DNA from 3 places in the Rossellomorea sp. ABR4_004 genome. Region 1 is predicted to be linked to each of the others. Evidence: riboswitches for the same ligand, from Rfam matches in the RefSeq annotation. Region 1 holds a riboswitch; each other region holds the start of a gene.

Region 1 (10,366 bases):
CTCATGACCGCTCCGCCTCCAAATGCAGCTGTTACTCCGATTGCTTCAAGGATTTCTTCTTCTGAACATCCTTGATCAAGGCATCCTTTTGTGTGGTAGATGATGCAATATTCATCCTGGGAATAAAGACTGATTCCTAATGCGATCAACTGCTTTTCTTTTTTAGAAAGAACTCCTTCTCTAAAGCAGTGCTCAGTGAATGTATTATACTGTTCGGCAAGCTCAGGCATTTTTTCAGTGAAGATTCCAAGTCCCATTTTATAATCATGAAGGGCAGCTTCTGTTGTATTTCTTGGTTCCATCTGCATTTCAATCAGCTCCATTTCTGAAATAGATTCATCGAAAATAGTATGAACCAATCAGGATATGATTATGTTAAAAAGTTTGGGTAGACCTTTCAATGAAAAACCCGATTCTGTACAGTGACAGAATCGGGTTTGCACACTTTATTCACTTACCGGCACAACCGCGCCATCCCATTCTTCATTAATGAAGTCCTGGATTTCTTTCGAACGCAAAGCTTCCACTAGAGCTTTTACTTCCTCTTTGCTTTCATCCCCTTTGTTAACTGCAATCACATTCACATAAGGAGAGTTACTATCTTCAATGGCAATTGAATCTTCAAGAGGCTTCAATCCTGCATCAATGGCATAGTTAGAATTTATGACAACCGCGTCCCCTTCTTCATTTTCATACATTTGTGGGAGAAGGGCTGCTTCGTACTCATAATCAAATTGAAGGTTTCTAGGGTTTTCTTTAATGTCTTCAAGTTGGGCTTGCGTATTTTCCACCCCATCCTTTAACGTGATGAGGCCTTTTTTCTCTAATAATGTAAGGATACGTCCATGATCCGATACAGAGTTACTCATTAAGATCGTAGCGCCTTCAGGAAGCTCCTCGAGAGATTTGTATTTTTTAGAATAAACACCGATCGGCTCAATATGAATTCCACCTGCATTGACAAAATCGTAATCATTTTCCTTTATTTGCAAATCCATATAAGGTGTGGTTTGGAAATAGTTTGCGTCAATGTCTCCATTATCCAGATCTTTATTAGGGAGGATATAGTCTTGATACGTTTCAATTTGCAAGTCGATCCCTTTCTCTTCTAAAACAGGCTTCACTTTTTCAAGGATTTCAGCATGTGGAATATTAGAAGCTCCTACTACCAATTCCTTTTCGTCATTTCCAGAGCCTGAGCCGCCCCCACATGCTGCCAAACCAAAAATACTTGTTGCTGCTATAACTCCTGCTACCCATTTTTTCATTAAATTTCTCTCCTTTTATCGTTTATCTAATTTATTTGTAAAGAAATCACCCAATATCTGAATTGCAAACACAATGAGTAAAATCATAATGGTTGCGGCGATCGTCACGTCTTCCCTGCTTCGTTGGAAGCCGTCTAAATAAGCTAAGTTACCAAGTCCTCCTGCTCCGATGACCCCTGCCATTGCCGTGTATCCAACAAGGGCTATGGCTGTCACCGTAATCCCTGAAATCAAAGCCGGCATGGATTCAGGTATGAGTACCTTCCATATAATTGTGCTCGTCTTCGCCCCCATCGCTTTCGCTGCCTCGATGACGCCTTTGTTCACTTCTCTTAAAGCTATTTCTACCATGCGGGCGTAAAATGGAGCAGCCCCGATGATCAGTGCGGGCAGAGCTGCATTCGCTCCACGGATTGTGTCCAATAAAAACTTGGTGAACGGAATTAACAGCACGATCAATATAATGAATGGAATCGATCTGAACACATTTACGACTGCACTTGTTATCGTATATGTCAGTTTGTTATCCCATAGATTTTCTTTGGAAGTAAGGAAGAGTAAAATCCCAAGGATCATTCCGAGTACAAAGGTAATCAATACAGACATCCCGGTCATATACAGGGTTTCGAGAGTTGCTTCCCACATCTTCTCCCAATCTACATTTGGAAATAAATTTTCAATCACCCTCTCAACACCTCCACTTGAACCAGTTGCGTATGAGCAAACGCCAATGCATCGTTAATGGTTTGTTCATCCCCATCAAGGTGAACAAATAACGTTCCATAGGCACCTTTTTGGGTTTGGGAGATTTGTCCTTGCAGGATGTTTACGCCTAAATCAAACTTCCTTATCAGCGTGGTGATGAGCGGCTGCTCAGTTGATTCACCTACAAAAGTAAATTTGAGCACTTTTCCATTAGGATATTGGGTCAGTAAGTGATCAATGGTTTCACCCGTTTCCTTTACCTCCGAGACTTCTCTTACGAAACGCTTTGTCACTTGCTCTTGTGGATTTCTGAACACTTCCAATACACCCCCGAGTTCCACGACTTTTCCCTGTTCCATGACTGCAACACGGTGACAGATCTTCTGGATCACGTGCATTTCATGAGTGATCAGGACAATCGTCAGCCCTAAGCGTTTATTAATATCCACCAATAAATCAAGGATGGAATCGGTTGTTTGTGGATCTAAAGCGGAAGTAGCCTCATCACATAGAAGGACATCGGGATTGTTAGCAAGGGATCTTGCAATCCCCACTCGTTGTTTCTGTCCGCCGCTCAGTTGAGACGGATAGGCATCTCCTCTGCCTTCCAAACCTACAAGCTTCAATAATTCATTAGCTCTTTGAACTCTCTCTTTCTTTGATACTCCAGCAATTTCTAATGGGAACTGGATATTTTCTATTACAGTACGAGACCAGAGGAGATTAAAGTGTTGAAAAATCATGCCTATTGACTGTCTTGCTTCCCTCAGTTTTTTCCCCTTTACCTGGGAAACGATTTGACCATTCACGTCCACTATCCCATCTGTAGGAACTTCAAGACCATTAAGCATCCGGATCAGCGTACTCTTACCTGCCCCACTATAGCCAATCACCCCAAAAATTTCTCCTTGGGCAATATCAATGTTGACCCCATCAACGGCTGAGATCGGACCCGATTTGGATTGATATATTTTCTTCACATCTGAAATGGTAATCATGTTGTATGCCACCTTCTTTCGGAGTAAAACGACCTGTTTAATCAGAATTATAGTTGTACTTACCTGATGTTTCCTGCTCCTTTTTCTAAAAGCAAAAAAATGCCTTCCTGCGATAAGCAGAAAGGCATAATCATATAGGACTATCCTTTCTCTCATCTTTCAAAGCAAATGCTTTGAGTGAATTGGCACCATTTCAATTTTCATTGACGGTTGCCGGGCTTCATAGGGCACGTCCCTCCACCTCTCTAAATAAGAGTAAAGTATATTATTAAATTATTTGAATAGTTAAAGACTCTGAAAATTTGCTACAAGAGAGATTCTATCACCGGATATAGAGTGTGTCAATTATTTTTTTCTGCTTGATGTTTAAACTTCAACGGGCTCTTTTTCTCTGGATCTTGTTAGCCAAAGAACCGACTCCACAAATAAGAGCGGGCGATATCCTCCCCTTACTTCCAGGGACCCCTCCTCAATCAGCTGAGACAAGCGCTCTTCTCCTGTTAGTAATGAAACCACTGTTTCCTCCATTCCTTCAATGACGAAATGAGCCTCCCTATTCAAATCATCCAACACTGTGCACCCCTTGCTCGAAATCGAAATACCGTACAATTTTTTTCCACAATCAAACTGAAGAATAAACGGGCTATCTGGAAATAAGAGTCGTAAGTGATACCTTGAATGACATTGATCTACTAATTCCTCTAAATTTATTCGCATGAATACCCTCCCAGTGAAACTTCTATATAATTACAATTCCACTTTTAGGTATTTTCCCCTCTTATACTTTCTCGACATGTTTTGAACAGATCCATCTAATTTGTCGAACAGTAAGAATTTGGATGATAACCAGTCAAAAAATGATGTCATTCGCAACATTTCCCGAGAAATATGTCTTCGTATGTAGAAAGAAAATCGTTCTATAATTGGATTTCATGAAGAAATAGGTGAATGTAGACAAATAAAAAAGACCTTCTCCCAAAAGGTCTCTTATCCCTTTAACTATCCACCGTCTTGTTTAGGGTTTCATATAAAAATGGTACGGATTGAAAAGCATAAATCCTTTCCTGTTCAACGCCATCTTTAAATAAAAGTAGACAGGGTACACTTTCGATGGATTGCTCTTCTGCAAATTGGGGCAAGTAATTCAGGTTTGCCTTCGAAAAATGAAAGGATTGTGGAAGCTTCTCCACGACGTCAATCATCTTGCTTGCAACCTGACAGGTACCACACATCGGTGTATATAAATAAACAGCTTCGAACGCATGGTCTTCTATCGATTGTTTTAAAATTTCGGTACTACTTACCTCAATCAAAACTAGATCATCCTTTTTCCTAAAAATTCTTTATGAACGTCTATATTAGCTCCAATAAGAACGGATGCGAGGTGATACTCCGGAGCTGCGGCCACTTCCTTGTACATTCGATCAATATACAAATGTTCAGCTTCAGGAAACTCACGTTTAAATTGCTTACGTAGTTTTTCCCCTGCATCATCAGCATCTACTAATATATAGACATCCCTTTCCAATAAAGCATCAATGAGTTCGTCCATTTTCGTAATGCTAATGGTCCCGTTTGTACAAATAATTTCAATCGGTTCTTTAATGATATCTCTTACTTTTCGTTTGTCCGTTGTCCCTTCGACAATGATTACTTTTTCGTCAAGTTCCATCATGATCATCACCTTATCTTTCATAAATAAGATTACGATAGTATATTCAAATAACAAGAGATGATGTCCACTTTCTACTTATATTTTCTCATGTTTATAAAAAAAAGTGCAAGCGGTTTGCATAAACCATCTAATTTATACAAATGGTGCCAGATTCGCAAATGAATCTGGCACCACGAGCCTTTCTAACACCAGCCACCCTCATCACAATCGGTATATCTTGCTTGATCGCCTTCTGTGGAGGTATAGTTTTGATATATTTTATTTTCTCTTGCTTCAAAGTTCGGCTCCATGGTTATTCCGTCAAGAGGCAAAGCCATTCTGCCGATCGGCTGATTATCCAAATATAATTCTACTTCACCATCTTTAAGTTTTCCTGTCACTCTATTGGTTACATCTAATTTCCTAGGCTCAAGTACCATTGGTATTCATCCTTTCTATGTGAAAAAACGTCTACTTATATGGTACCCAAAATAAAAAACAAAACACCTTGAGAAATTCTCAAGGTGCATGGAACAAATTACCCTTCATTAATCATTTCGTCATACTGTTCAGCTGTCATAAGCTTGTCTACTTCTCCAGCATCTGAAGGTTCAACAACGATCATCCATGCTTTTTCATAAGGTGATTCGTTCACGAATTCAGGGCTATCTGATAGCTCTTCATTCACTTCTACCACCTTACCAGATACAGGTGCATATAGCTCAGAAACGGTTTTAACCGATTCAACACTACCGAATGGCTCGTCCGCTTTGATCTCATCTCCAACCTCTGGTAACTCAACGAATACGATATCGCCCAGTTCAGATTGTGCAAATGATGTGATTCCTACGCGTACATTTTCCCCTTCAACCTTGACCCACTCATGTTCTTCTGAATAACGAAGTTCTTTCGGTGTACTCATTCTCTATCCCTCCAAATGCTAGTTATACAACCTAATATTGACACACTTTTCATTGAAAAAGCAAGAAAACTAAGCGCGAATAATGAAACTTTTTCATTGTCCATGATTTGGTAATCGCAGACCTCTTTTTACTTCCAGGTTTCTTCAAAGGTTTCTTCCTTGAAACCTACTGTCACCTTGTTTCCATCTGTTGTAATTGGACGCTTGATCAGCATCCCGTCTGAGGAAAGAATTTCTAATAATTCCTCATCAGAAGCAGAGTTCACTTTATCCTTCAAGCCTAGTTCACGATACTTTTTACCACTTGTATTGAAGAACTTTTTAAGAGATAACTCACTCTTTTCATATAGGCTTTTGAGCTCTTCTTTTGACGGCGGGTTTTCCACAATATGTATTTCATTCATTGCTAAATCTTGATCTTCCAGCCACTTCTTTGCTTTGCGGCATGTACCACACTTGGGATAAGAATAAAAAGTCAATGACATCATTCCACCACCTTTCACTATGATCTGGATGAAGCAAGGCTCCATCCAGCATTCTGTATTGCACGAATCTATCTCTACATTCGACAATATTCATTATTATCCTTCTTTTGTGAAACATTACTCACATTGTTTTTCAACCGTCTCAACCAGTTCCTTCAGAAGGACGGTTGCATTTTCCAATTCAAGAGAATAGAAGCGCTGCGTGCCCTTTTGCTCTAGTGACACTAATTGCTGATCTCTCAGGATCTTTAGATGGTGAGAAACAGCAGGGCGCGATAATGTTAGATTTTCAGTTATTTGATTGACCGTAAGAGGTTCTTGTTCGGCAAGAAGTAATATTATGTCCTGACGATAAGGATCACTCAGTGCTTGGAATAATGGAATGCAAGCACGAAATGTATCGATTGCTTTTTGACCCATAGTCTTCTCCCTTCAAACTCATTCACATACAATTATACCCGTTCTTGTACTTTACGAACAATATTTGCGACCAATTTCCTCGGCATAAATCGAACGGATTGAGTCAGCATTCTGTTTTTAAAACCCGGGATGATAACGGTTTTGTTCTTCGTCATCATTTGGTAATACCCCTCTTCTACCACTTCTTCGACACTCATCACATCAGACTGAAATAGTTTTGAAGACTGCAGGTCAGCTGCATCGCTGAATCCCGTTTGGGTAGCTCCGGGACACAAAGCGGTCACTTTCACTCCGTGTGGTCCCCATTCATTCGCCAGAGCTTCTGAGAATGAAAGGACATACGCTTTTGTAGCATAGTAAACGGCCATTAACGGACCCGGCTGGAATGCGGCTGTTGATGCTACATTTAGGATTTGTCCACGTTTTTCGTTTACCATTTCTTTTCCAAAATACTTACTTAGCTCGGTAAGGGCAGTAATATTCACTTGAATCATGTCCAGCTCTTTTGAGAGCACTGTTTGATCGAATTCACCAAACAAACCGAAGCCTGCATTATTGATTAGGAAATCAACGTGGATCCCTTTTGCTTTGACTTCTTCATATAACGTTTCAGATGCTCCTGGTTTGGAAAGGTCTGATGGTATGACATAGGATTTCACACCGTACTTACTTTCTATTTCTTTTGATAGAGTACGAAGTTTCTCCTCACTTCTTGCTACAAGAATCACATCATGACCTGAACCTGCAAATTTATGACTAAAGTGCAAACCTATACCACTTGAAGCACCTGTAATTAAAACGGTTTTATTCATCTATGATTACCACCTTATCTTTAATGTTTAAACACTTAAACGTTTAAGTGTTTAAACATATAATAATTCACTGTGATAGGTATGTCAAGTTGGGAGATTTACTTTACACATAAAGGGACGGACCTCCATTCAGAGGTCCGTCCCTTTAACTACTTAATTATACTGTATATTTTTCTGCGTCGATCAGCTTTTCTGATGCTGCACGTTTGACTGCAATCACGTTGATTGGCGTATGGCGGGTAAATTTACGCAGTGCTGAGAGCATCATGCGCAGTGTGTCACCTGTTTCAGTTGCTACCAGCGTTTCTTTTGCATGCTGTTCAATCTCGTTGAATGCCTCTTGACAGAAGATTTGTGTGTAAAGAAGTTTTTGCTGAGCTTTCTCTACTCCACCTTTCTGAATCGCTTTTTCTGTTCTGAGAACAACGGACTCCATCGCGTATGCGTTTGAAACGATATCAGCAATGTTCACAAGGATTTCCTGCTCTTTTTCAAGAGCTTTACCGAATTTTTGAGCCGCTAAGCCCGATAGCATCAAGCCGATTTTCTTCGCATTTTTCACAAGGTATTTTTCTTGAGCAAGCGGTTCATCTCCTACTTCTTCAGGCATAAGCATCATTAATTCCTCTTGAAGGGCCTGTGCTTTTTGAAGTAATGGAAGTTCACCTTTCATTGCTTTACGAAGGTACGTACCAGGAACCAGAAGACGGTTGATTTCATTCGTTCCTTCAAAAATACGGTTGATACGGGAGTCACGGTACATTCTTTCAATCTCGTATTCCTGCATGAACCCGTATCCTCCGTGAAGTTGAACACCTTCATCGACTACATAATCCAGTACTTCTGTTGCGAAGAATTTATTCAGTGAACACTCAATGGCGTATTCTGCAATCGATTTTGCCACTTCAGTTCCATTCTTCACTTCTTCATCCGTAAGTTTGCTCATACGCTCCTCGAACAATCCTACTGTACGGTAAACGGAGCTTTCTGCTGCGTATAATTTTGCCGCCATTGTCGATAATTTTTCTTTTGTTAAGTTAAATCCAGAGATTGGCGTTTTGAATTGCTGACGTTGGTTTGTGTATTGTACAGTTACTTCAAACGCACGTTTGCTTGCTCCAACAGCACCCACCCCTAATTTATAGCGGCCGATGTTTAAGATATTAAAAGCAATGATGTGACCTTTCCCTGCATCACCAAGAAGATTTTCTACTGGAATTTCAGCATCTTCCAGGATTAATGTACGGGTGGATGAGCTTTTGATACCCATTTTCTTCTCTTCCGGACCAGTTGAAACGCCAGGGAACTCTTTTTCTACGATGAACGCCGAGAAATGCTCCCCATCGATTTTTGCATACACAACGAATACATCAGCAAATGCAGAGTTTGTGATCCACTGTTTTTCACCATTTAAAATATAGTGAGTACCTTCTGCATTCAATTTAGCTGTCGTTTTAGCACCCAGGGCATCTGAACCTGAACCCGGCTCCGTTAATGCGTATGCTGCCAGTTTTTCACCAGTCGCCAATGGAGGAAGGTATTTTTGCTTTTGCTCTTCATTACCGAACAGAACGATTGGCAGTGACCCGATCCCAACGTGTGCACCGTGAGAGATGGAGAATCCGCCTGCACGTGACATTTTTTCAGCAATCAGTGCAGAGCTTACTTTATCCAATCCCAATCCGCCGTACTCTTCAGGAACATCTGCACCCAGAAGTCCAAGATCCCCCGCTTCTTTTAACAGGCGAACAGAGTGGTCAAATTCATGGTTTTCCAGATTATCGATGACAGGTACCACTTCATTTAATACATAATCCTCGGTTGTTTTGGCAATCATTTTTTGTTCATCGGAGTATTCCTCCGGTGTGAAAACTTGCTCACAGCTTACATCTTCAATTAAAAAACTTCCACCTTTGATCAGCTTTTCTGTTTGATTCGCCATTTCGAATCCCCCTAAAAATTATTATTTTGAAGGAGCAGGGGGCCTCGGTATTCGAGGTCCGTCCCTCCTATTAACCTATTAATTCAAAGACGCCGGCTGCTCCCATTCCGCCGCCGATGCACATGGTGACGATACCGAATTGCTGGTTTCTGCGTTTCATTTCATGTACAAGGGAAAGGGTCAGCTTGGCACCTGTACAACCAAGTGGATGACCAAGAGCGATGGCTCCACCGTTTACGTTCACTTTTTCTTCGTCCAGACCCAGCTGACGAATGACTTGGATGGATTGAGAAGCGAATGCTTCGTTCAGCTCAAATAGTCCGATATCCGACAGCTCCAACCCTGCCATCTTCAATGCACGTGGAATCGCTTCGACTGGACCGATACCCATGATTTCCGGTGGCACTCCGGCTACTGCAAAGCTTCTGAACTTCGCCATTGGTTGGAGTCCTAATGAACCAGCCTTTTCTCTATCCATTACCATGACAGCTGCTGCTCCGTCACTCGTCTGGGAAGAGTTCCCTGCCGTTACAGAGCCCTTCACATTGAAAGCCGGGCGTAACTTAGCCAGAACTTCCGAGCTTGTTTCAGCCCGTACACCTTCATCTTTTGAAAACTGGAATGATTTCTCCACCAGTTTATTTTCATTGCTTACTGAACGATGAAGCACATCAACCGGTACGATTTCATCGTCGAATTTCCCTGCGGCAATCGCTTTTGCCGCTTTTTGGTGACTTCTTACCGCAAATGCATCCTGATCTTCTCGGGATACACCGAACTTCCTTGCCACCTGCTCGGCTGTATGCCCCATACTCATATAGTATTGAGGCGCATTTTCTGCGAGCTTGGCATTGGGACGGACTACGTGACCCATCATGGGAACAAGACTCATGGATTCAGCTCCACCTGCAATCGCTGTATCTGAGTGCCCAAGCATGATTTTTTCTGCAGCATAAGCAATGGATTGCAGTCCAGATGAACAATAACGGTTAATCGTGATTGCCGGTACTGAATCAGGCAAGCCCGCAAGGCCACCGATATTTCTTGCCATGTTTAACCCTTGTTCTGCTTCAGGCATCGCACATCCGATGATCAGATCATCGATATTGCCTTCATAGTTTCCTGCACGTTTGAGGGTTTCTTTAACTACAAGTGCCCCA
Region 2 (10,366 bases), 300 kb from region 1:
TAACTCAGATGGTCTTGATATTCCGGCTTTGGTCGAGTTTACGATGAAGAACAAAGGAGATCTCCCCACGAAGGATGAACAGTTGAAGGAAATCGGCGTGAAGGCTGAGGTCCGTGGTCGTGAAGAGGTTCTGTACCTGGATGTGGACGTTCTGATGCTGGCGGCGTTAGAGGATCAGGTGCACAAGGATAATGTAGAAAAGGTGAAAGCAAGAATCATCGTGGAAGGGGCCAATGCTCCAATCACAACGGAAGCGGATAACTATTTAAGTGATAAAGGAGTCATTATCATCCCTGATATCCTGGCCAATGCCGGAGGGGTGATCGTCTCCTACTTCGAATGGCTGCAAGGACGGGAAACACAGTTCTACACAGAGGAAGAAGTATTCAACCTCCTCTATGACAAAATGAAATTAACCATGGACACCGTCCTGCCCCTATTCTTCGGCGACCCATTCCCACTGCGCCAGAACTGCTACATCCACTCCGTCATGAAACTATCCACGGTCCTATACAGGCAAGGGAAACTTTATTAAGAACAAGGGACGGACCTCCATTCCTAGGAGCTGGTACTAGGAGTCGAGGTCCGTCCCTCTTTTTTTCAAACGGGGGTGTCCTTCACTCTCCTTATCCCCTATATAAAGGGTGAAGGGAGGTGAGGCACATGGCAACAGCGGATTTGAAATCTACGAGAATACGACTGGCTTATAATGATGGCTTGGATGAGAAGGGGAATCCTAAGATTGTGTACAAATCGTACAGCTACATCAATGCACTGGCAACGGCAGATGAGATGAACAGCGCGGCTTTATCCGTGGCAAGTCTTTCATCAAAGGGATTAAACAACATCGAGAAGGTCGAAACCTTCGACATTAACGAGTAAACGGTGATCGATATTTTAATAGAAAGGAGGTAGATGCATCATGGCAAAAGTATTGGAACTGGAATTTACAACCGAAACGGGAAAGTCAGCTAAGCTATCGATCAATGACCCGATCGAGCCGATTGATACGGTGGCGGTGAAAGCAGCGATGGATAACCTGATCGCGACCAATGTGTTTGGAAGTTCGAACGGGATGTTTGTGAGTGTGGAAGGAGCACGGGTAGTCGAGCGTAATGTGACGGATTATGATGTGATGTAATCGAATGAAAGTGTTCTCCTTAATTGGGGGACACTTTCTTTATGTTCTGCAACTTAAAAAAGAGTGACCCATTACAGGTCACTCTCAATCTCGGAAATGTTATTTCCCCAACAAATTCACAGCCTGTTCCAACACTTTCTCACCATTCATCATCCCATAAGACATCCCATCGATCACATCTACCTTAATATGATGGGGCTCTGCTTTTTCAATGATTTTAGATGATAGGTAGCGGACTTGAGGGCCGATGAGAATCACATCAAGTGTATCTAAGTGATTACTTAAGTCAGCTTCAGATGTAGCATTAATGGTGGCTTCAAGGCCTTTTTCTTCAGCGGCTTTCCGCATTTTTTGGACTAACATACTCGTTGACATTCCTGCCGAGCAGACCAGCATGATATTCATAGGAAGCACTCCTTACTTGGTTTGATGGATTTCGATGATTTCCTGGGCCAGTTCTTTGACGGTGATGGCGTTCATAAGATGATCCTGGGCGTGGATCAATAGAATCGTAGGATTCTGTGTGTCACCACTTGCTTCTTTTTGAAGTAACTGAGTTTGATAGTGGTGAGCTTGATGTACTTCTTTCGCTGCCTCGGCCATTTTTTCCTCTGCTGTCTCGAATTGTTTTTTCTTGGCGGCTTGCAAGGCTTCCATGGCGGAAGACCGGGCGTTTCCAGCATGTAATATAATATGAAAAGATATTTCTTCTAAGGTCATTTGTTGTTCAGCATTCATGCGATTTTATCACTCGTTTCAGATGTTTTCTTTAATTGGGCACGTTCAGATGCAAGCAGGAATGGGATGTACATAAGTGTAGCGATTGTCAGGTTCACAAGTTGTAGCACGATTCCACTCCAAGATCCGCCCGTTACCAGGTAGCCACTGATGATCGGTGGTGTCGTCCAAGGAACAATCGCGACGGTTTTAGGTACAATTCCTAAGCTCAGTGCCAGGTAAGATGTAACGGTCAATACGACAGGTACAAGTAAAAACGGGATAAACATAAGCGGATTTAACACAATCGGAAGACCAAAGATGACCGGTTCATTAATATTGAATACTCCAGGTGCAGCAGACAGTTTTCCGACTGTGCGGTAATGCTTCGTTTTCACCACAAGGAAGATGGCGATGATCAAGGCGATCGTCGTACCGGATCCACCCATGTACACGTACGCATCGAAGAATGGCTTCGTCACAATGTAAGGAACGTCGAAGGCACTCATCCCGTCTGCAAAGAGCTGCTGATTTTTCTCAATTAACGGTAGATAGATCGGTTCGATGATCGGACCTAATATGTTCGTGCCATGTAAGCCGAAGAACCAAAGGAAATGATTTAAGAAGGCTACAACTATGGCTGATGGCAGTGAGTTGGATACAGCTTGCAGTGGTTCCTGAACCACGGTGAACACGATTTCAAAGATGCTTTTTTCTGCAAAAGAAGTTAAGAGAGCTTGAATAAGTCCAACAAGAATCAAGATAATCGTTGCAGGAATCAGGGCTTTGAATGATTTTACAACACCTTCTGGCACACCATCGGGCATACTGATCGTAAACTTGGAACGAATCAACACTTTGAATAATTCTGTGACAAGAAGGGACGTGATGACGGCGACGAATATCCCTTGTGCTCCGGTCCAGGCGTAGGAAATCCCCCAGTCTTCGGTTACCGGCGTGAGGATGATGAGTGAAGCGATCGATACCAATGCTGCAGATAACCCATCGATATGATAGGACTTCGCTAAATGATAACTGATGGATGCAGCGACGAGCAGTCCGAGGATGGCGAATGACCCATTCCACATATTCCCCCCAACGGATTTCCAGCTTTCACCGAATACAGAAACCATAAAATTTTGAAAGGCATCAATCGGCAGGTTATTTAATAAAACAGCCAAAGATCCCACGATGATCAGCGGCATGATCGAAACGAATCCATCACGGATGGCAACGAGATGTCGTTGGGACCCGATTCTTCCTGCAATAGGCATAAACTTGCTTTCCATAAACCCCATTACTTTACTCATTTCTCTTTCCCCCATTTACTAGATTAATTGAATTGCGGTAAAAACTCTTTGTGAGCTTCCAATAATTCATCGACTAGTTGTCTTGCTACCCCTTCGTTCTGTACTAGCGGATTCATTACCATGGCCTGGTAGACATGATTGTACTCACCGGACATTGCTGCCTGAATGACGAGCTCTTCGAACGCTTTCATCTGTTGGATGATCCCTTTAATTGATGAAGGAAGCGGTCCAATGACGATTGGCCGAGGTCCGTCCCCCGTAATGACGGCGTTTACTTCGATGACAGCGTCGTGAGGCAGGTCCGGGATGGTTCCATTGTTCAGTGTGTTGACGGTTTGGATGTCCCCTGAGTTGTTGTAAATGCTCGTCATGAGGCTGCAGGCAGCATCACTGTAGTAGGCACCTCCTCGATTTTCCAGTTCTTTTGGTTTTTCATTTAACTCTTCTTTCATATATTGTATGAAAAGTTCTTTTTCAACTTTTCGAACAACCTCTGCCCGTGTACCGTTTTCTCTATAAGCTTGAAGGTCCTTTTCCAACACAGAGTCCCGTTGGAAGTAGTATTGATGATAAGGATTGGGAAGCATCCCCAAGGCTTGTAAAAATTCCTTAGACCATCCGAGGGAGACGATGTTGGCCGGTGAGTAATCCACTTCTTGATGGATCAGTTTTTGCAGAATTTGATCGGTGACATCCTGACCATTGACCCAAACCCTTTTTCCAAACACAAAATGATTCATCCCTACAAATTCAATTTGTACTTCATCTGTAGAACAATTCATCATCTCGGCCACGCTGTTCTTCATGTTGAAAGGAATATTGCACACCCCGATGACCTTATGATGTGTACTGTATTTCAGCAGGGCTTCCGTAACAATGCCTGCCGGGTTGGTAAAGTTAATAAGCCATGCATGGGGACAAATCTGTTGGATGTCATGACAAATTTCCATTAGGACCGGAATGGTACGCAAGGCCTTGAATATACCGCCTGCTCCATTGGTTTCCTGACCGATGACGCCATGACTTAACGGAATACGTTCATCTTTTTCCCTGGCTGAGAGGCCGCCTACCCTGATTTGTGTTGTCACAAAATCAGCGCCTATCAAGGCATCACGCCGGTTAAGAGTCCATTCCAATTCAATCGGCACACCTGCTTTTTGAATCATTCGACGAGCAAACTGTCCGATAATCTCAAGCTTCTCTTTTCCTGCTTCGATGTCTACAAGCGTTATGTCCGTGACAGGAAAAGATGTGTATCGGTGGATGAACCCCTCGATAATTTCTGGTGTATAGCTTGATCCTCCTCCGATTATGACTACCTTTAATGACATTCTGTCGATCTCCCTTCACTTTGAAAGCGATTTCTTTTTTATAATGTATCATACAAATTTTCGCTCGTCTATATATTGTAGTGACAAATTTAACTTTTATGACTAATTTTTATTTATTTGTAATAACAAATTATTTTTATGATAAAATGATTAGGAATAGAGAATTGAACGTGGATGTGTTATAACAAATATAGGAAGAAAGTGGAAGGGAGAAACAGAATGAAAGAGACACAAGAAGCAAAGGCCTTGCATTCGCATGTTAAAGAAGAAATCATCCACATGATTAAAAATAAAGAATACGCGCCGAATACAAAACTGCCGACAGAGGCGGAGTTTTGCGAAAAGTTCAATGTCAGTCGTACAACGATCCGGACGGCGCTCCAGCAGCTGACACTTGAAGGATACGTTTATCGTGAGCAAGGAAGAGGAACCTTTGTCGCAGAAGAGAAAGTCAGTCAAATCCTGTCCTCGACGATCGACAACTACACAGAGCAACTGCGATTACAAGGTAAGAAACCTAAGATCAAGGTGCTAAGCATGAATGTCATCCCGGCAGAATCAACAGTGGAAAAAGCGTTGGAATTGAAGAATGGAGATCCAGTCAATCGTTTAGAGAGAATCCGTTATTCAGACGGGCTGCCACTGCAATATGAGGTGGCCTATCTGCCCTGGTACAAGACGCCCGGGCTTGATAAAGACGAATGTGAAAGATCTCTTTACAAGCTCCTGGAAACACAGTTTGATATAAAAATTAAGAAAACCGTCGAAACGATCGAGTTATTTTTAGCAGATGAACGAGTGGCAGAAAAGCTTGAGGTGCCTGAGGGGACACCTTGCTTTATGATCGAGACGACGGCTTATGTTGAGGATGGATCGGTGATTGAATTTTCCAAAGCGATCTTCAGAGGAGATAAAGCAAGCTTTCTTGTAGAAAGAACCTATTAGCGAAAAGGGGATGGGGGATTATGAGGAACGTGATCGTCAATGCAGATGATTTTGGTTTATGCCGGGGGGTGAATTACGGCATCGTTGATAGTCACCGATTTGGAATTGTCAACTCAACAACGATGCTGGTCAATATGCCGGGGACTCTGCATGCGGTGGAATTGGCGAAGGTTTATCCGGAATTACAGGTTGGGATCCATTTAACGCTGACATGCGGGAGACCGGTTTCTGGCGGAGTCCCATCTCTTCTGGATGAGAGAGATTTTTTCCGTTACACCAGCAGGATTTTTGAAGAAAAAGAAATCAATGTGGATGAGGTTGAAATGGAGTGGGAGGCTCAGGTGGATAAATTTCTATCATTCGGTTTGCCCCTTTCTCATATTGACAGTCATCACCATGTTCATAGCTTTCGGCCTTTGATCCCGGTGGTGAAGAGATTGTCGGAGCGATTTGGGGTTCCGGTCCGGAAGGTACCCTGTGATGAGTTTGAAGCAATGAATGTGTTAACCGATCGTTTCTCGATGGACTTTTATGGTGACGGAGTGTCGGTTGAAGGATTGAAGAGGATATTGGACAGCAGGGATGAAGGTGAGACGCTTGAGATTATGTGTCATCCGGCTTATGTTGATACATACTTGAAAGGGAATTCGTCTTATTGTGAGCAGAGGTTGAGGGAGTTGGATGTGTTAACGGGGATTAAGGAGTGGACGTTCTAGTTTTCGTTTGATTGTTTGAGAGATTAGAATATTTGTTGTGAGTTGTTATGACAAATGATCGGGGTGCTGCTATGGAAGGCAGTGCCTTTTTCTTTTGGTAATGGAAATTACTCTCGTTTGGAGGTGGGAAGGAATGTTTTGGGATAGTATGTATGGTTTTTGAGCCTTTGAGATGGTGTTAAGGAGAATTTTATCTGAAATTCATGTGAAATACATGGATTGATAGGGTGAGAGAGGTTTATTATCGACTTTAGAATATATTATCAACTGTAAAAAAATAGATAATTATCACCACCAGTCCAAACCCAATTTCTTCCCACCCAAAAAAATCCCTACCCTAGTGCACCAATTAAGATAACGCTTACATAAGAACGACTGAAAAATTCCCTATTGACTTCCATTCATATCCCCAGTATTATCCTCTATAAGATAAAAATTTAGAAAATTACATACTTTCAATTATCCAGAGTGACCGAGGGATCAGGCCCTATGACGTCCGGCAACCTCCAGTATTGGAACGGTGCTAATTCCTGCAGAATGATTTCATTCTGAGAGATAAGTCGAGATAAACAGGCGATGCTTCTTTCAGTTGAAAGAGGCATTTTTTTATTGGATTAAAAAAGGGGTGTGCACGTTGATCGAGATTCGAAATCTAGTTAAAACCTACAGTACAAAGAAGCAAACGGTGGTCGGTGTCGATAATGTTTCCGTAAAGATCGATAAGGGTGAAATCTTTGGAATCGTCGGATACAGTGGAGCGGGGAAGAGTTCACTCATTCGTTGCCTGAATCTATTAGAAACCCCTACATCGGGAGAAATCATCATTGATGGACAGGATTTTACAAAGCTCACGTCCAAACAATTAAGACTCGCCCGCCAAAAGACGAGCATGATCTTTCAACATTTTCACTTGATCAAATCCAAAACGGTGTTTGACAATCTGGCCTTTGCCTTGAAAGCGGCTAGTGTACCGAAAGCGAAAATCAAGCCCAGGGTCGTCGAGCTCCTTGAGATGGTCGGTCTTTCAGATAAAGCGGACGCCTACCCGGCCCAGCTCAGCGGAGGACAAAAGCAGAGAGTCGGGATTGCTAGAGCCCTTGCGAATAACCCATCCGTATTACTTTGCGATGAAGCGACTTCCGCACTCGATCCGAATACGACGAAATCGATCTTGAAACTCTTGAAAAAAATCAACAAAGAACTGGGTTTGACGATCGTGCTCATTACCCACGAGATGGAAGTCGTGAAAGAGATATGCGACCGGATGGCCGTGATGCAGGACGGGAAAATCGTGGAGGAAGGTCCGGTATACGACCTGTTTGCCGAACCGAAGCAGCCTTTAACAAAGCAATTCATTGAAACGATCCTTCAATTTGAACTCCCGCCGCACCTCGTGGAATCAAGGAAAGGAAAACTGATCAAAATCCAATTCAAAGGATCGATCGCAGAGGAAAGCGTCGTATCGGAAGTGTTCCAGAAATACAAAGTGCGGGGCAATATCCTGCACGGCAAGATCGAATATATTCAGGAAGTGCCACTGGGGATTTTTATCATGGAACTGATCGGCTCCCATGAAGAAATCGAAGCCGCGATCCGGTTCATCACGCTGAAGACGCAGAGCTTGGAGGTGCTTGAGAATGCTGCCTGATTCATTGACTGTCATTTTACCAGAATTGAATAAAGCCTTTTTTGAAACGGTGTATATGGTGGGGATTTCACTGGGAGTTGCGATTTTAGTGGGATTACCACTAGGGATTCTTCTTTTCGTAACAGATAAAGGCTTGTTTTTACAAAATAGTTTGATCAAAAAGGTCGTTGGATTTGTCGTCAATATGGTGCGGTCGGTTCCGTTCATCATTTTATTAGTCGCACTCTTACCGTTAACCAAACTATTGACCGGAACCACGATTGGACCGACGGCAGCATCCGTATCACTCTCTGTTGCGGGAATTCCGTTTTTTGCGAGAATGGTAGAAACGTCTTTACGTGAGATTGATAAGGGTGTCATTGAAGCTTCGGTTTCAGTGGGGGCAAGCCCTTGGATGATCATCAAGGACGTGCTGTTACCGGAAGCTCGTCCAGCGGTGATTCAAGCAATTACGATTACAACGATCAGTTTAGTTGCCTATTCAGCTATGGCCGGCATCGTTGGTGGAGGTGGAGTGGGGGACCTGGCGATTCGCTTCGGATACTACCGTTATGACAATACCGTGATGATCACAACCGTCGTCATTTTAATTTGTTTGGTTCAGCTCATCCAGTATACGGGTGATGTGTTTGCACGATTAGTCGATAAACGATAACTACTTTAGGGGGAACAACAAGTGAAAAAATGGATTTTATTCGTAGCATTAGCAGTAACAATGAGCATTCTTGCAGCTTGCGGCGGGGACGAAGCAAGTTCAAGCGCGGAAGATAAAAAAGAGGTAACCATCGGAGCCACATCCGGGCCTTACAGTGATATGGTGACAAAAGCGATCAAGCCAGGACTTGAAGAAAAAGGATATACGGTGGAAGTGAAGGAGTTCAGTGATTACATCCAGCCGAACAACGCACTGGCCCAGGGAGATCTGGATGCGAACCTTTTCCAGCATAAGATCTACATGGAAACCTTCGCGAAACAGCATACCATGGATTTATCCGAAGTGATTGTCGTACCAACGGCGCCAATGGGGATCTACTCACAGAAGTTTGATTCGATTGAAGACATCAAAGAAGGCAGCGCCATTGCGATTCCAAACGATCCGACGAACGCAGCACGGGCGTTTCAGATTCTGGAGGATGCTAAGCTGATCACGTTAAAACCGGATACAGATCCATTGACTGTGTCAGAAAAAGACATTGCGGAAAACGTGAAAAACCTGCAGTTCAAACCGATCGAAGCAGCACAGCTTCCAAGAGCCGTTGACAGTGTTGATCTGTCTGCGGTTCCAGGGAACTACGCACTTGCAGCCGACATGGACTTACTTGATGCACTTCAGCTGGAAAACATGCCTGATCAGTATCGAAACCGAGTGGTTGTCAATACGAAGGACGTTGATTCACAGCTGGCGAAAGACATCAAAGCAGTCGTCGAAGCAGAAGAATTCGAGAAAATCATCGACGAAGAATTCAAAGGCTTTGGTAAGCCTGAGTGGATGGAGTAGAGTGAAGTAGAGGGACGGACCTCTAATCGAAATTTTTAATATAGAAAAGCGATAGGGACGGGCTTCCGCAGAATGCGGAGGTCCGTCCCTTAATTTATAGGCAGCACTTCTTATATTTTTTACCGCTGCCGCATGGGCAAGGGTCGTTGCGTCCGATTTTGTCTCCGTTTTGGACGGGCTGTGGAACGAGGAGTGGTTGCTCTTTCATTGATTGGTGTTCCACGTCTTCAATGAAACTTCTCCACTGTGGAAGTTTCGGATGATCGATCCCATTCATGATGCAGTTGACATAAAGGGACTCTTCCAGGCAAAGCATTCCTGCATCATAGCCTTCTTCGATGAACGCTTCGATTTTTGGAATCGCGTCTGTTGATAACTGTTGGCATAAATAATCTGAAATCAGTGTTTTTGCGGTAATGTCATCTGTTTGATCAAATAATCCCAAGAGCGCATTTTCCGCTTCTTTGGTTTTGATTCTTCCAAGTACGTCCAGTGTATAGAAATAAGTATTACCATACAGTGCCACTTTTTCAACCTCACGCACTACCTGCTCCGATCCTATTTTCACCAGGGCATTGGCCACTTCCTCGAATAATAAATCACTTTCATCTTCATCTTTAAAGAGGTTCACTAACTGATGGACGACGCTTTCTTCACGAAGTTTACCAGCCATATAAATGATGTATATCCCGTGAAAACCATAGAACTCATTTTCTTCATCATTTTCTTTCAATCCATTCCGTACTTCCCAGCTTTCAATACCGTCACTTTTTATTAACTCCGTGATGATTCTTTTACCATAGTCAAAATGAGCTTGGCTATATTCATGAACATCCAAATAATTCGTGACACTTGCGAGCTCCATATAGAGTTCCTCAATCGTTAAAGAAGGCAGCTTCACGATTTCTGCTAATTGGGTTTCACCTACCAAACGTTTTACATCATTCTTCTGTGTAATCAACAAGTTGGTATCGGCATTTAACAGTAACTGGGTATAGAACAGCCAGTCTCCCTCTTTTTTTTCCAGGCGGTTTAAACGATGGATGACCTCTATCAACCC
Region 3 (10,366 bases), 1.4 Mb from region 1:
AAAGAATTAGATAAACCGGTCATCGCCTCGGTACACGGCTTTGCAGCAGGTGCCGGATTTAATTTAGCCCTGGCCTGCGATTTGATTATCGCTTCAGAAGATAGTCAATTTGCTTTAAGCTTCTCTAAAGTAGGTCTTATATCTGATGGCGGAGGGTCGTATTTTCTTCCACGCATCATCGGTCCACATTTAGCGAAAGAATTCTTCTTTTCAGGAGAACCTGTGGCTGCCGGAAGAATGTATAACTTAGGTGTGGTAAACCGTATTGTCCCATCTGAAAGACTTGAAGAGGAAACAACTGATTGGGCCGGAGAGTTAGCCTTGGGGCCGAGTAAAGCATATGGAATGATGAAGAAAATGATTGATCGTTCATTCACCACATCATTGCATGAAATACTCGAACAAGAACGAATCACACAAACCATGATGATTTCAACTGAAGATCATGCTGAGGGAGTTTCAGCATTTAAAGACAAAAGAATGCCAACTTTTACGGGAAAATAGGAGGGATCAGGATGAAAGCCATTCAGTTCAGAGAGTTTGGAAGCCCTAATGTATTAGAAAATGTGGATATAGATGTTCCTGCGCCACGAGGGAGAGAAGTCCTTATTGAAGTTCAAGCAGCAGCAGTCAATTATGCTGATACAGCAAGACGGGAAGGTCAATATGTGGTAAAAACTCCACTACCATATATTCCGGGTTCTGAAGTGGCGGGAATCGTCAAGAAAGTGGGAGAAGATGTGACGAGAGTAAGAAAGGGAGACCGTGTTGTAGCCATGATGGATTCCGGAGGTTATGCAGAATTTGCCATTACAGATGAGCGTTCGGTGATTCCGCTCCCATATGGATTGGATTTCAAAGAAGCGGCCGCCATACCTGTTCAAGGATTAAGTGCCTATCATATATTAAAAACTTTAGGTAGGTTGCAGCAGGGAGAAAACGTTCTGATTCATGCAGCGGCTGGTGGAGTTGGGTTGCTTGCCGTCCAACTGGCAAAACGTTTTGGAGCAGGTAAGATCATCGCTACGGCAAGTACAGAAGAAAAATTACGTCTTGCTGGGGACATGGGGGCAGACGTATTAGTCAACTACACTCTAGATGGCTGGGAAGCAGATGTCTTAGAAGCTACAAATGGAAAGGGTGTAAATCTGGCATTGGAGATGGCTGGCGGTGATATTTTCTATAAAACGTTAAAATGTCTCGATTATTTCGGAAGAATGGTCATATACGGAGTAGCAAGCGGGGAGCAGAGCAGGTTTTATCCTTCTTCTTTGATGGCAAAGAATCAGTCTGTTATTGGGTTCTTCCTGCCTCCTCTTATGAGAGATGCTGAACTAACGCAGAAAACCCTTCATGAAATCTTTCATTATGTCGCGTCAGGGGAATTGAAAGTAACGGTTGGTCATGTATTTCCTTTAAAGGATGCAGCTAAGGTTCATACACTCATGCAAGCAAGAAAAACGGTAGGAAAGGTAATCCTGCAGCCATAATACTAGCTGGTTAGTATACGATCCATCTTATAGGGGGGAATCTGGATGAACTTAAGGTTATCAGATGAACAAAGGATGATCCAAAAAACGATCCGTAAATTTGTTGAGAGAGAACTAATACCATTAGAAAATGAAGTGCTAAGAAATGAACGGGAAGGAAAACCAAGTCTTTCCCCGGAGAAAAGAAATGAGCTGCAGTTAAAAGCAAAGGAAGCGGGGTTCTGGGGAATCAATACACCAGAAGAGTACGGCGGAGCGGATCTCGGGCAAATGATGATGGCGATTGTTTATATGGAAATCTCCAAAACCTTTGTGCCTTTCAGTTTCGGTGGTTATGCAGATAACATTCTATACTATGCTAACGAAGAACAGAAAAAAACCTATTTGCTTCCCACGATAAATGGAGAGAAAAAGTCCTGCTTCGCCATGACGGAACCGGGAGCCGGGTCCGATACCCAAAACATCCGGATGACCGCAGTGAAGGATGGAAATGAGTGGGTGTTAAATGGTGAAAAAACCTTTATTACGGGCGGAAATGAAGCAGACTTTGTCATGGTCATGGCGGTGACTGATAAGGAAAAGCATCGTAGAACGGGTCGGGACGGAGTAACCTGTTTTATTGCTGATCGAAGCATGGGTTGGACATCTGAATACATTCATACCATGGGGGAATGGGGGCCTGCCAGTCTGTTTTTTGATGATGTGCGTGTGCCTGAAGAAAATATTCTGGGTGAAATCGATGGTGGCTACAATCTTGGCCTGGAATGGATCGGGTTCGCACGCTGGATTGTGGGTGCACAAGCGGTAGGCGCAGCAGAACGTTTACTGCAAATGGCGATTGATTATTCCAAGGAAAGGGAGACATTTGGAAAGCCAATAGCGGATCGACAGGCGATTCAATGGCAGATCGCTGATTCTGCCGTGGAAATCGAAGCTGCCAGATGGCTTGTGCTAAATGCAGCATTCACACTGGATCAAGGAGAAGATAATCGCCATGTTGCATCGATTGCCAAGCTGTACGGATCCAACATGGGCAATCGGGTAGTGGATCGGGTCCTTCAAATTCACGGAGGGATGGGCTACACAAGAGAGCTTCCCATCGAACGCTGGTACCGTGAAGCAAGATTGTGGCGGATTTATGATGGTACTGATGAAATTCAAAGACTGATCATCTCACGGAATCTATTAAAAGGGCATGTGAAAGTGGGCCAATTTGTTTAAAGGATAGGGAGGTAATGTGAATGGGTGAACGATTCAGAGGGAAAGTAGCTTTAGTAACAGGCGGGAGCAGGGGGATCGGTAAAGCGATTGCCAAGCTTTTTGCTCTAGAAGGGGCAAGAGTTGCCATCCTTGACGTGAATGAAAAAGCACTTTTGGAAGTCAGTGAGGAATTGAGCGAATATGAGCTATATACAAAGGTTGCGAATGTAGTAGAATCCCAGGAGGTAGAAGAGGCCATAAACGAAGTCTTTGAAACTTTCGGCTCCGTTGATATTGTCGTCAACAATGCAGGAGTCATCAGAGATAACCTGCTGTTTAAAATGACTGATACAGATTGGCAAACGGTCATGGATGTGCATTTGAAAGGATCATTTAACGTAGCGAAAGCAGCGCAAGGATATATGGTGAAGATCGGATATGGCCGAATTATTAATATCTCTTCTACCTCTGCACTCGGTAACCGGGGACAGGCAAATTACGCTACGGCTAAAGCAGGTCTTCAAGGTTTAACGAAAACTCTGGCTATAGAGCTTGGTCCTCTGGGTATTACGACCAATGCTGTCGCCCCAGGATTTATCGAAACGGAAATGACTAGAGAAACGGCAAAACGGATCGGAATAACCTTTGAACAACTGGTGGAAGCGAGTCTTCAAGGCATTCCGGTAGGAAGAAGCGGGCAACCGGAAGATATAGCGAATGCAGTGGCGTTTTTTGCGGATGCAAGATCGTCATTCGTTAATGGACAAATCCTCTACGTAGCTGGAGGGCCAAAAGCCTAATGGGGGAAAGAGGTGAAGGATATGTTTCAATCTTATATCGGTAAACGCTCAACTTCCATAGAAAATTGTGTAGAAAAAGGAGCGGTTCATAAGTTTGCCGAAGCCATCGGTGATCCACATCCCATATATGTGGATGTAGCAGCAGGAAAAAGGTCCAGATACAGGGGGAATATTGCTCCCCCTACTTTTCCACGAGTGTTCGACTATGGAACGATTGAAGGTTTTCATTTACCTAACGTCGGATTAATTCATGGGGAACAATCGTTTCATTATGAAAGACCACTGAAGGTCGGGGAATGTATTCAGTGTTATACAGAGATAAAAGATTACTATGAGCGGAAAGGTTCGGGTGGAACACTTGGCTTTCTTGTAATAGAAGATATAGGGGAAGACTCAGGAGGGAATAGGATTTTCACCTCCGAAGCGATCGTCATTATCACTGAAGCGGTCAGAGAGAGGTTGGGAAAATGACTAAACTATCATCCTTTAATATTGGTGAAAGGCTTCCCATTGTTGAATTAGCTCCAGTCTCGAGAATCGACTTAATCAAATACGCAGGCGCATCTGGGGATTATAACCCCATTCATACGATCGATGATGAGGCACATAAATTGGGTCTTCCAGGTGTCATTGCCCATGGCATGTGGTCAATGGGTAATGTCTCCAAGCTTTTTAGTGATCATTATGAAGAAGGATTTATCAAAGAGTATACCGTCCGCTTTAAAGGGATGGTTTTTTTGGACGATGTCATTACATTGAGTGCAGAAGTATCAGAAAAACAGGAGGATCATTTGCATTTTAACGTTTTTGCCGTCAATCAGGACCAGAAGAAAGTGATTGACGGTAAATTGATATTTCAATTATTTTAATCATCCTTGTCAAAATAGTGTCCTATAGCTTTCATAAAGCGAATAGAAATAAAGAGAATGAAAGATTTCCAAGAAAAATAAGTCAAAAGACTTAAATCCGATAGAAAAACTCGGGTTGACTTCCCGGCAGAATGTGATATTATTTAGAATATTAAAATTAATAACTCTTATCCAGAGTGGTGGAGGGATCTGGCCCCGCGAAGCCCAGCAACCTACGTTATGTAAGGTGCTAATTCCAGCAAAATGTGAAGTCATTTTGGAAGATAAGGTATCCTTACCTGAACAACTTTCCAAAATGGAAGGTTGTTTTTTTCATTCATGATTTTTCTGGATAAGATGAAAATTGGGGGAATCATGTGACTAAAGAAAATAATCAAGAAGCACAGTATGATGTAGTAGTGGAGAAGATCACTTCGATGTTGAAGACGATGAGTTTCGGGTCAATTACTATCGTGGTGCAGGACGGTAAAGTCATTCAATTGGAGAAAAACGAGAAAGTGCGAATTAAATAAGCTGACTAGACAAACTAGAGGCGCATAACACAGATAAAGGAAATCCCTATTATCTTGTTATTGCCTCTTTTTGTTTGGATGAGCGGGAAAGGGGTGTATCATGTTAACCTATCAAACTTGGAAAAAACCATCGGTCCAATTTGAAATTGATCCGGTCTATAAAGGAGCGGTAAACGTACTTGAGTGGACGTATGAACATTATGGTAAAAGTGTTGTATATGCATGCAGTTTTGGGATAGAAGGGATCGTATTAATCGACCTCTTAACCAAGGTACAACCTGAAGCAACCATCGTATTTCTTGATACGGGTGTTCATTTCAAAGAAACTTACGAAACGATTGAAAAGGTGAAGGAGAAGTATCCTGGTATCACCATTCATATGAAAAAGCCTGAATTGACGATCCAAGAGCAAGCAGAAACATATGGTGATAAGTTGTGGGAGCGAAATCCGAACAAATGCTGTCAGATTCGAAAGCTCGATCCTTTAAAAGAAACCTTAACCAAAGGAAATGCCTGGATTTCAGGATTAAGAAGGGAGCAATCACCGACAAGAAGTGGGGTTGAATTCATCAATAAAGATGATAAGTTTCAATCGGTTAAGATTTGCCCTTTGATTCACTGGACCTGGAAAGAGATTTGGAGGTATGTCCATAAACATAACCTATCCTATAATCCACTTCATGATCAGGGGTATCCAAGTATCGGATGCTTTCATTGTACAACGAAAGCCATAGACATCAATGATCTCCGCTCCGGAAGATGGAAAGGAAAAGGGAAAACCGAATGCGGTCTGCATTAGAAGAGGTGACATTCTTTGATTGAAGTATTCGCCCTGATCATAAGTTTGTTTTTCGCTATGAACATTGGTGCCAGTGGAGCGGCAGCATCGATGGGTGTTGCGTATGGAGCAGGAGCCATAAAGAACATCAGGGTTGCATTATGGATCTGCGCAGCCGGTGTCCTGAGCGGGGCGGTATTAGGTGGTGGAGAAGTAGTGAAAACCATAAGTTCAGGGATTATCCCTCAACATGTACTCTCCATCAAAATCGTGGTCATCATTTTGTTATCCGCCACCATTTCCTTGTTTCTGGCAAATGTGATCGGGATCCCGCTGTCTACAAGTGAAGTAACGGTCGGAGCGGTTGTAGGAGTCGGAGTCGCATATCAAGTTCTTTATGTGAAGTCACTTTTAACGATTATGTCATTCTGGGTGATTGTCCCGATCATTGCCTTCGGTGTGACGTGGGTATTCGGTATAGGTTTAGTAAAGCTTGAAAAGCGCGGTTTCCATTTTGAAAAAAGGTGGCTTGCATACCTTTTGATCATCACAGGGTTCTTTGAAGCCTTTTCGGCAGGGATGAATAATGTAGCCAACGCCATCGGTCCATTAGTGGGGGCGGGATTAATGTCTCCCTCGCGGGGGATTTGGCTGGGAGGTTTATTCGTTGCCCTCGGAGCTGTCTTACTGGGGAAAAAAGTAGTGGAAACAAACGGGAAAAAAATTACACACTATTCAAAAGCCGAAGGAATTGTCATTTCCTCTACAGGAGCGATCCTTGTGATGGTGAGCTCACTGTATGGATTACCGATCCCGCTGACTCAGGTTACTTCGTCCTCTATCATCGGCCTCGGGATGGCGAAGAACGGAAAACATATGCTACAAAAGAAAATTGTCAAAAAAATCGTCAAAATTTGGGTGGTCTCCCCCTTGATATCACTCAGTATTTCTTATTTTTTGGTAAAGCTCGTGATCGATAGCGATATGTATTCGATCGTGGTTCCAATAAGCGTCATTATCGCTACTGTGGGAGCATTATCCCTCATGCGAGTGATCAATGAAGAAAGGCGATCGGTTCACGAAGACGGAGGCGGAATTTAATCTTAATTCCGATTAAAACAATATGTTAAGGAGGATAAATGATGAGTTTACAGCCCCACGGAGGAAAGCTTGTTCAATCATATTTACCAGAAGAACCTTATGAGGATATTCTCCATGAGATTCCTTTAGACGAAACCGCGTTAAGTGATTTGGAACTCATTGGAATAGGTGCTTACAGCCCAATAAGTGGATTCTTGACCGAAGTAGATTATCAACAAGTGGTGGAAACGTTACGATTGGGAAATGGCAATGTGTGGAGCATCCCGATTACCCTGCCCATTGCAAAAGAAAAAACAGGAGACGTAAAGAAAGGCTTTAAGAGCCGTCTTGTTTATAAGGGAGAAACCTATGGACTCATTGAAGTAGAGGATATTTATGAACCAGATAAACAGAAAGAAGCTCTTCTCGTATACGGAACGACCGACGCGGATCATCCAGGTGTCAAGAAGTTATTCCAACGGGGAGATGTGTATGTAGGTGGGAAGGTCAGTCTTATTAAACGTATTTCCAAACCTTTCACCGAGTATACATTTGACCCAAGCCAAACCAGAAAGTTGTTTAAGGAAAAGGGATGGAAAACGATTGTCGGATTTCAAACGAGAAATCCTGTTCACAGGGCCCACGAGTATATTCAGAAAACGGCATTGGAAACCGTTGATGCACTCTTCTTAAATCCATTGGTTGGCGAAACAAAGGCGGATGATATCTCAGCGGGCATCAGAATGGAGAGTTATGAAGTTCTGTTACAAAACTACTACCCTAAAGATCGTGTGTTTTTAGGAGTATTCCCTGCTGCCATGAGGTACGCGGGTCCAAGGGAAGCCATCTTCCATGCACTGGTACGAAAAAATTATGGATGCACGCATTTTATAGTCGGAAGAGATCATGCAGGTGTTGGGGATTATTATGGAACGTATGATGCCCAGAAAATATTTGATCAGTTCAGTGAAGGTGAGATAGGGATTACCCCTCTCCGCTTTGAGCATAGTTTTTACTGTGAGAGATGCGAAGGGATGGCGACTACGAAAACATGTCCTCATAATAAGACCGACCACGTTATTTTATCAGGGACAAAAGTGAGAGGGATGCTCCGCAACGGGGAAGTTCCCCCTTCAACGTTCAGTCGCCCTGAAGTAATCGAAGTGTTGATTAGAGGTCTAAAACAAGAAGCTGGACATACGACTTAAGGAGGGTACGGGGTTGAATGAAAAAACAGGAAACATCGTATGGCATGAAACTGCAGTAACGAAACAGGAGAGACGAAAAAAAAATGGACATCAAAGCTTTATATTATGGTTCACGGGTTTATCCGCTTCAGGGAAATCGAGTGTAGCCAATGCATTGTCTCACTCCCTTTTCCAACAAGGAAAACAAGTCTATGTTCTGGACGGAGATAATGTCCGTCATGGATTAAATCATGATTTGGGATTCAAGGAAGAAGATCGTAAGGAGAATATCCGGAGAATCGGTGAGGTGTCCAAACTTTTCATCGATAGCGGACAAATTGTGCTGACGGCCTTTATTTCACCTTACAGGGAAGACCGTGCTCTCGTACGAAGTTTAGTGGAGACTGATGAATTTATCGAAGTATATGTGCACTGTTCGTTAGAAGAATGTGAAAAACGTGATCCAAAAGGATTGTACAAAAAAGCCCGTAAAGAGGAAATCACTCATTTCACAGGAATCAGTGCTCCTTATGAGGCACCTGAAAAACCGGAAGTGGTACTGGATACAGAGAAACATTCAATTGAAGAATGCGTGGAATACTTACTAACTGTATTAAACCAAAAACAGCTTATATAGGGGGAGAAAAGCATGGCATATTCAAAATCATGGGAGTCAAATGAAAAATTGAATAAAACCGAACAATGGAAACTGGAGAAAGACGGGTTGTCTATCTTTGAAGATATTCCATATTATGCGGAAAATGGATTCTCTTCGATTCCGAAAGAAGAGTGGGATAAGTTTAAATGGGCAGGTTTATATTTACAAAGACCAAAGGAAGACGGCTATTTCATGATGAGAGTGAACGTCCCGTCGGGCATCCTGACCTATGAACAGGCACGGGAGCTTGCTGCCATTTGTAAAGAGTATGGAAGAGACGTCTATGACATCACCACCCGACAGGCGATCCAATTTCACTGGTTGAAGATCGAACAGATTCCCGACATCTTTAATCGTCTGGAAAAGGTCGGATTGTCTTCTGCCGGTGCATGTGGTGATATTACACGTAATATCGTCGGGAACCCCTTGGCAGGAATCGATCCTGATGAACTTTTCGATACAAGGAGCATTGTAAAAGACGTATATGATTTCTTCCAACACAATGAAGATTTTTCAAATTTACCTCGAAAATATAAAGTAGCAATCTCCGCAAATATCAAGAATGCGTCGAATGCTGAAATCAATTGTGTTTCCTTTGTTCCGGCAAAAAAGCTGATAGACGGTAACGAAGAAGTCGGCTTCCATCTGAAGATTGGTGGAGGATTGTCCGCAAGACCATTCCTCGCGCAAGAGTTGGATGTATTCATCCTTCCTCACCAAGTGAAGGAAGTTGCGATAGCCGTCACCACGATTTTTCGCGACTTCGGTTATCGGGAAAAAAGACATTTGGCCCGGTTAAAGTTTTTAATGGCCGATTGGGGTCCAGAGAAATTCAAGGAAACTCTATTACAGTATGTTGAGCTTTTACCTGCTGGAGTGGATGCCGTGGAAGGGTGGAATGCGGGATATTTCTACGGAGTACATCCACAGAAACAGGAAGGACTCAATTATGTGGGACTGAATGTACCGGTAGGACGCTTAAATTCAGATGAAGTATATGAGCTCGCGAAGATTTCCAAGAAATACGGGAATGGAGAACTGAGAAACTGTAACTCTCAAAATCTTATCATTCCCAATATACCAGATGAACACGTTGCTGCTTTGCTTTCTGAGAAAATCTTTGATCGCATTTCAACAAGTCCCCTATCCTTCATCGGGTATTCCGTATCATGCACAGGGATCGAATATTGTAATTTAGCTTTAGTGGAAACGAAGGAACGGATGAGACAAATCGCCAATCAATTGGATCAGGAACTTTCATTGGATGTCCCTGTCAGAATCCACATGGTGGGATGCCCGAATTCATGCGGTCAACGACAAATAGCAGATATCGGACTTCAAGGAATTAAAATGAGAACGAAAGATAAGAAGATGATTGAAGCATTTGAAATATACGTCGGAGGAACACTTCAAGACGGTGGAAAACTGAATGAAAAGTTAAAAGGGAAAGTGGAGGCCGGCAATCTGACAGGGGTGGTCAAGCAATTGCTCCTTCATTTTAAACAAACAAAAGAACCGGGAGAAGCCTTTTTTGACTACATCAACCGGGTTGGTACCGCTCCCCTTCAAGAATCGTTAGATAAATTACTTCAGGAAGCTTAAGGAGGGACCTGGGATGAATTTGTATCGATTTGAAGTCACTACTCGGGTTTTTGTCACAATTGTCGTAGTTGCGGCAGAATCAGATGAGTTGGCATTTGATCTAGTAGAAATAGAACTGGAGAAGTATTTTTTGAAAAAACCTGATGTGGTAGACATCTCTCTTTACGAGAAACGTAGAATCCGGGGAAAT

What was found. Region 1 has a riboswitch for S-adenosylmethionine ahead of ACXAF2_RS08200 (methionine ABC transporter ATP-binding protein). Riboswitches for the same ligand answer to the same signal wherever they lie in the genome.
Region 2: it holds a riboswitch for S-adenosylmethionine, as region 1 does, so the genes downstream of both, ACXAF2_RS09540 (methionine ABC transporter ATP-binding protein) here and ACXAF2_RS08200 (methionine ABC transporter ATP-binding protein) in region 1, are expected to answer to the same signal.
Region 3: it holds a riboswitch for S-adenosylmethionine, as region 1 does, so the genes downstream of both, ACXAF2_RS00920 (YezD family protein) here and ACXAF2_RS08200 (methionine ABC transporter ATP-binding protein) in region 1, are expected to answer to the same signal.

Annotation. Positions count from the first base shown of each region.
Region 1 is NZ_JBSWVM010000001.1:1,549,018-1,559,383, forward strand. It holds gene ACXAF2_RS08185 (carboxymuconolactone decarboxylase family protein) at 1-308, opposite strand, end outside; gene ACXAF2_RS08190 (MetQ/NlpA family ABC transporter substrate-binding protein) at 447-1,268, opposite strand; gene ACXAF2_RS08195 (methionine ABC transporter permease) at 1,284-1,952, opposite strand; gene ACXAF2_RS08200 (methionine ABC transporter ATP-binding protein) at 1,949-2,971, opposite strand; SAM riboswitch class I at 3,121-3,227, opposite strand; gene ACXAF2_RS08205 (SCP2 sterol-binding domain-containing protein) at 3,338-3,688, opposite strand; gene ACXAF2_RS08210 (thioredoxin family protein) at 3,967-4,281, opposite strand; gene ACXAF2_RS08215 (toprim domain-containing protein) at 4,287-4,646, opposite strand; gene ACXAF2_RS08220 (YusG family protein) at 4,829-5,065, opposite strand; gene gcvH (glycine cleavage system protein GcvH) at 5,164-5,547, opposite strand; gene ACXAF2_RS08230 (arsenate reductase family protein) at 5,676-6,032, opposite strand; gene ACXAF2_RS08235 (ArsR/SmtB family transcription factor) at 6,150-6,452, opposite strand; gene ACXAF2_RS08240 (SDR family NAD(P)-dependent oxidoreductase) at 6,485-7,264, opposite strand; gene ACXAF2_RS08245 (acyl-CoA dehydrogenase family protein) at 7,422-9,206, opposite strand; gene ACXAF2_RS08250 (acetyl-CoA C-acetyltransferase) at 9,277-10,366, opposite strand, start outside.
Region 2 is NZ_JBSWVM010000001.1:1,852,412-1,862,777, reverse strand. It holds gene ACXAF2_RS09585 (Glu/Leu/Phe/Val family dehydrogenase) at 1-535, shown strand, start outside; gene ACXAF2_RS09580 (DUF1659 domain-containing protein) at 664-882, shown strand; gene ACXAF2_RS09575 (DUF2922 domain-containing protein) at 923-1,141, shown strand; gene ACXAF2_RS09570 (PTS sugar transporter subunit IIB) at 1,241-1,546, opposite strand; gene ACXAF2_RS09565 (PTS sugar transporter subunit IIA) at 1,559-1,879, opposite strand; gene celB (PTS cellobiose transporter subunit IIC) at 1,876-3,168, opposite strand; gene ACXAF2_RS09555 (6-phospho-beta-glucosidase) at 3,192-4,499, opposite strand; gene ACXAF2_RS09550 (GntR family transcriptional regulator) at 4,719-5,444, shown strand; gene chbG (chitin disaccharide deacetylase) at 5,465-6,160, shown strand; SAM riboswitch class I at 6,617-6,722, shown strand; gene ACXAF2_RS09540 (methionine ABC transporter ATP-binding protein) at 6,795-7,808, shown strand; gene ACXAF2_RS09535 (methionine ABC transporter permease) at 7,798-8,463, shown strand; gene ACXAF2_RS09530 (MetQ/NlpA family ABC transporter substrate-binding protein) at 8,524-9,306, shown strand; gene ACXAF2_RS09525 (HEAT repeat domain-containing protein) at 9,401-10,366, opposite strand, start outside.
Region 3 is NZ_JBSWVM010000001.1:155,120-165,485, reverse strand. It holds gene ACXAF2_RS00950 (enoyl-CoA hydratase/isomerase family protein) at 1-504, shown strand, start outside; gene ACXAF2_RS00945 (quinone oxidoreductase family protein) at 516-1,490, shown strand; gene ACXAF2_RS00940 (acyl-CoA dehydrogenase family protein) at 1,536-2,711, shown strand; gene fabG (3-oxoacyl-ACP reductase FabG) at 2,732-3,490, shown strand; gene ACXAF2_RS00930 (MaoC family dehydratase N-terminal domain-containing protein) at 3,512-3,961, shown strand; gene ACXAF2_RS00925 (MaoC/PaaZ C-terminal domain-containing protein) at 3,958-4,359, shown strand; SAM riboswitch class I at 4,524-4,629, shown strand; gene ACXAF2_RS00920 (YezD family protein) at 4,716-4,871, shown strand; gene ACXAF2_RS00915 (phosphoadenylyl-sulfate reductase) at 4,972-5,670, shown strand; gene ACXAF2_RS00910 (inorganic phosphate transporter) at 5,689-6,750, shown strand; gene sat (sulfate adenylyltransferase) at 6,792-7,937, shown strand; gene cysC (adenylyl-sulfate kinase) at 7,951-8,553, shown strand; gene ACXAF2_RS00895 (nitrite/sulfite reductase) at 8,566-10,176, shown strand; gene ACXAF2_RS00890 (DUF3906 family protein) at 10,190-10,366, shown strand, end outside.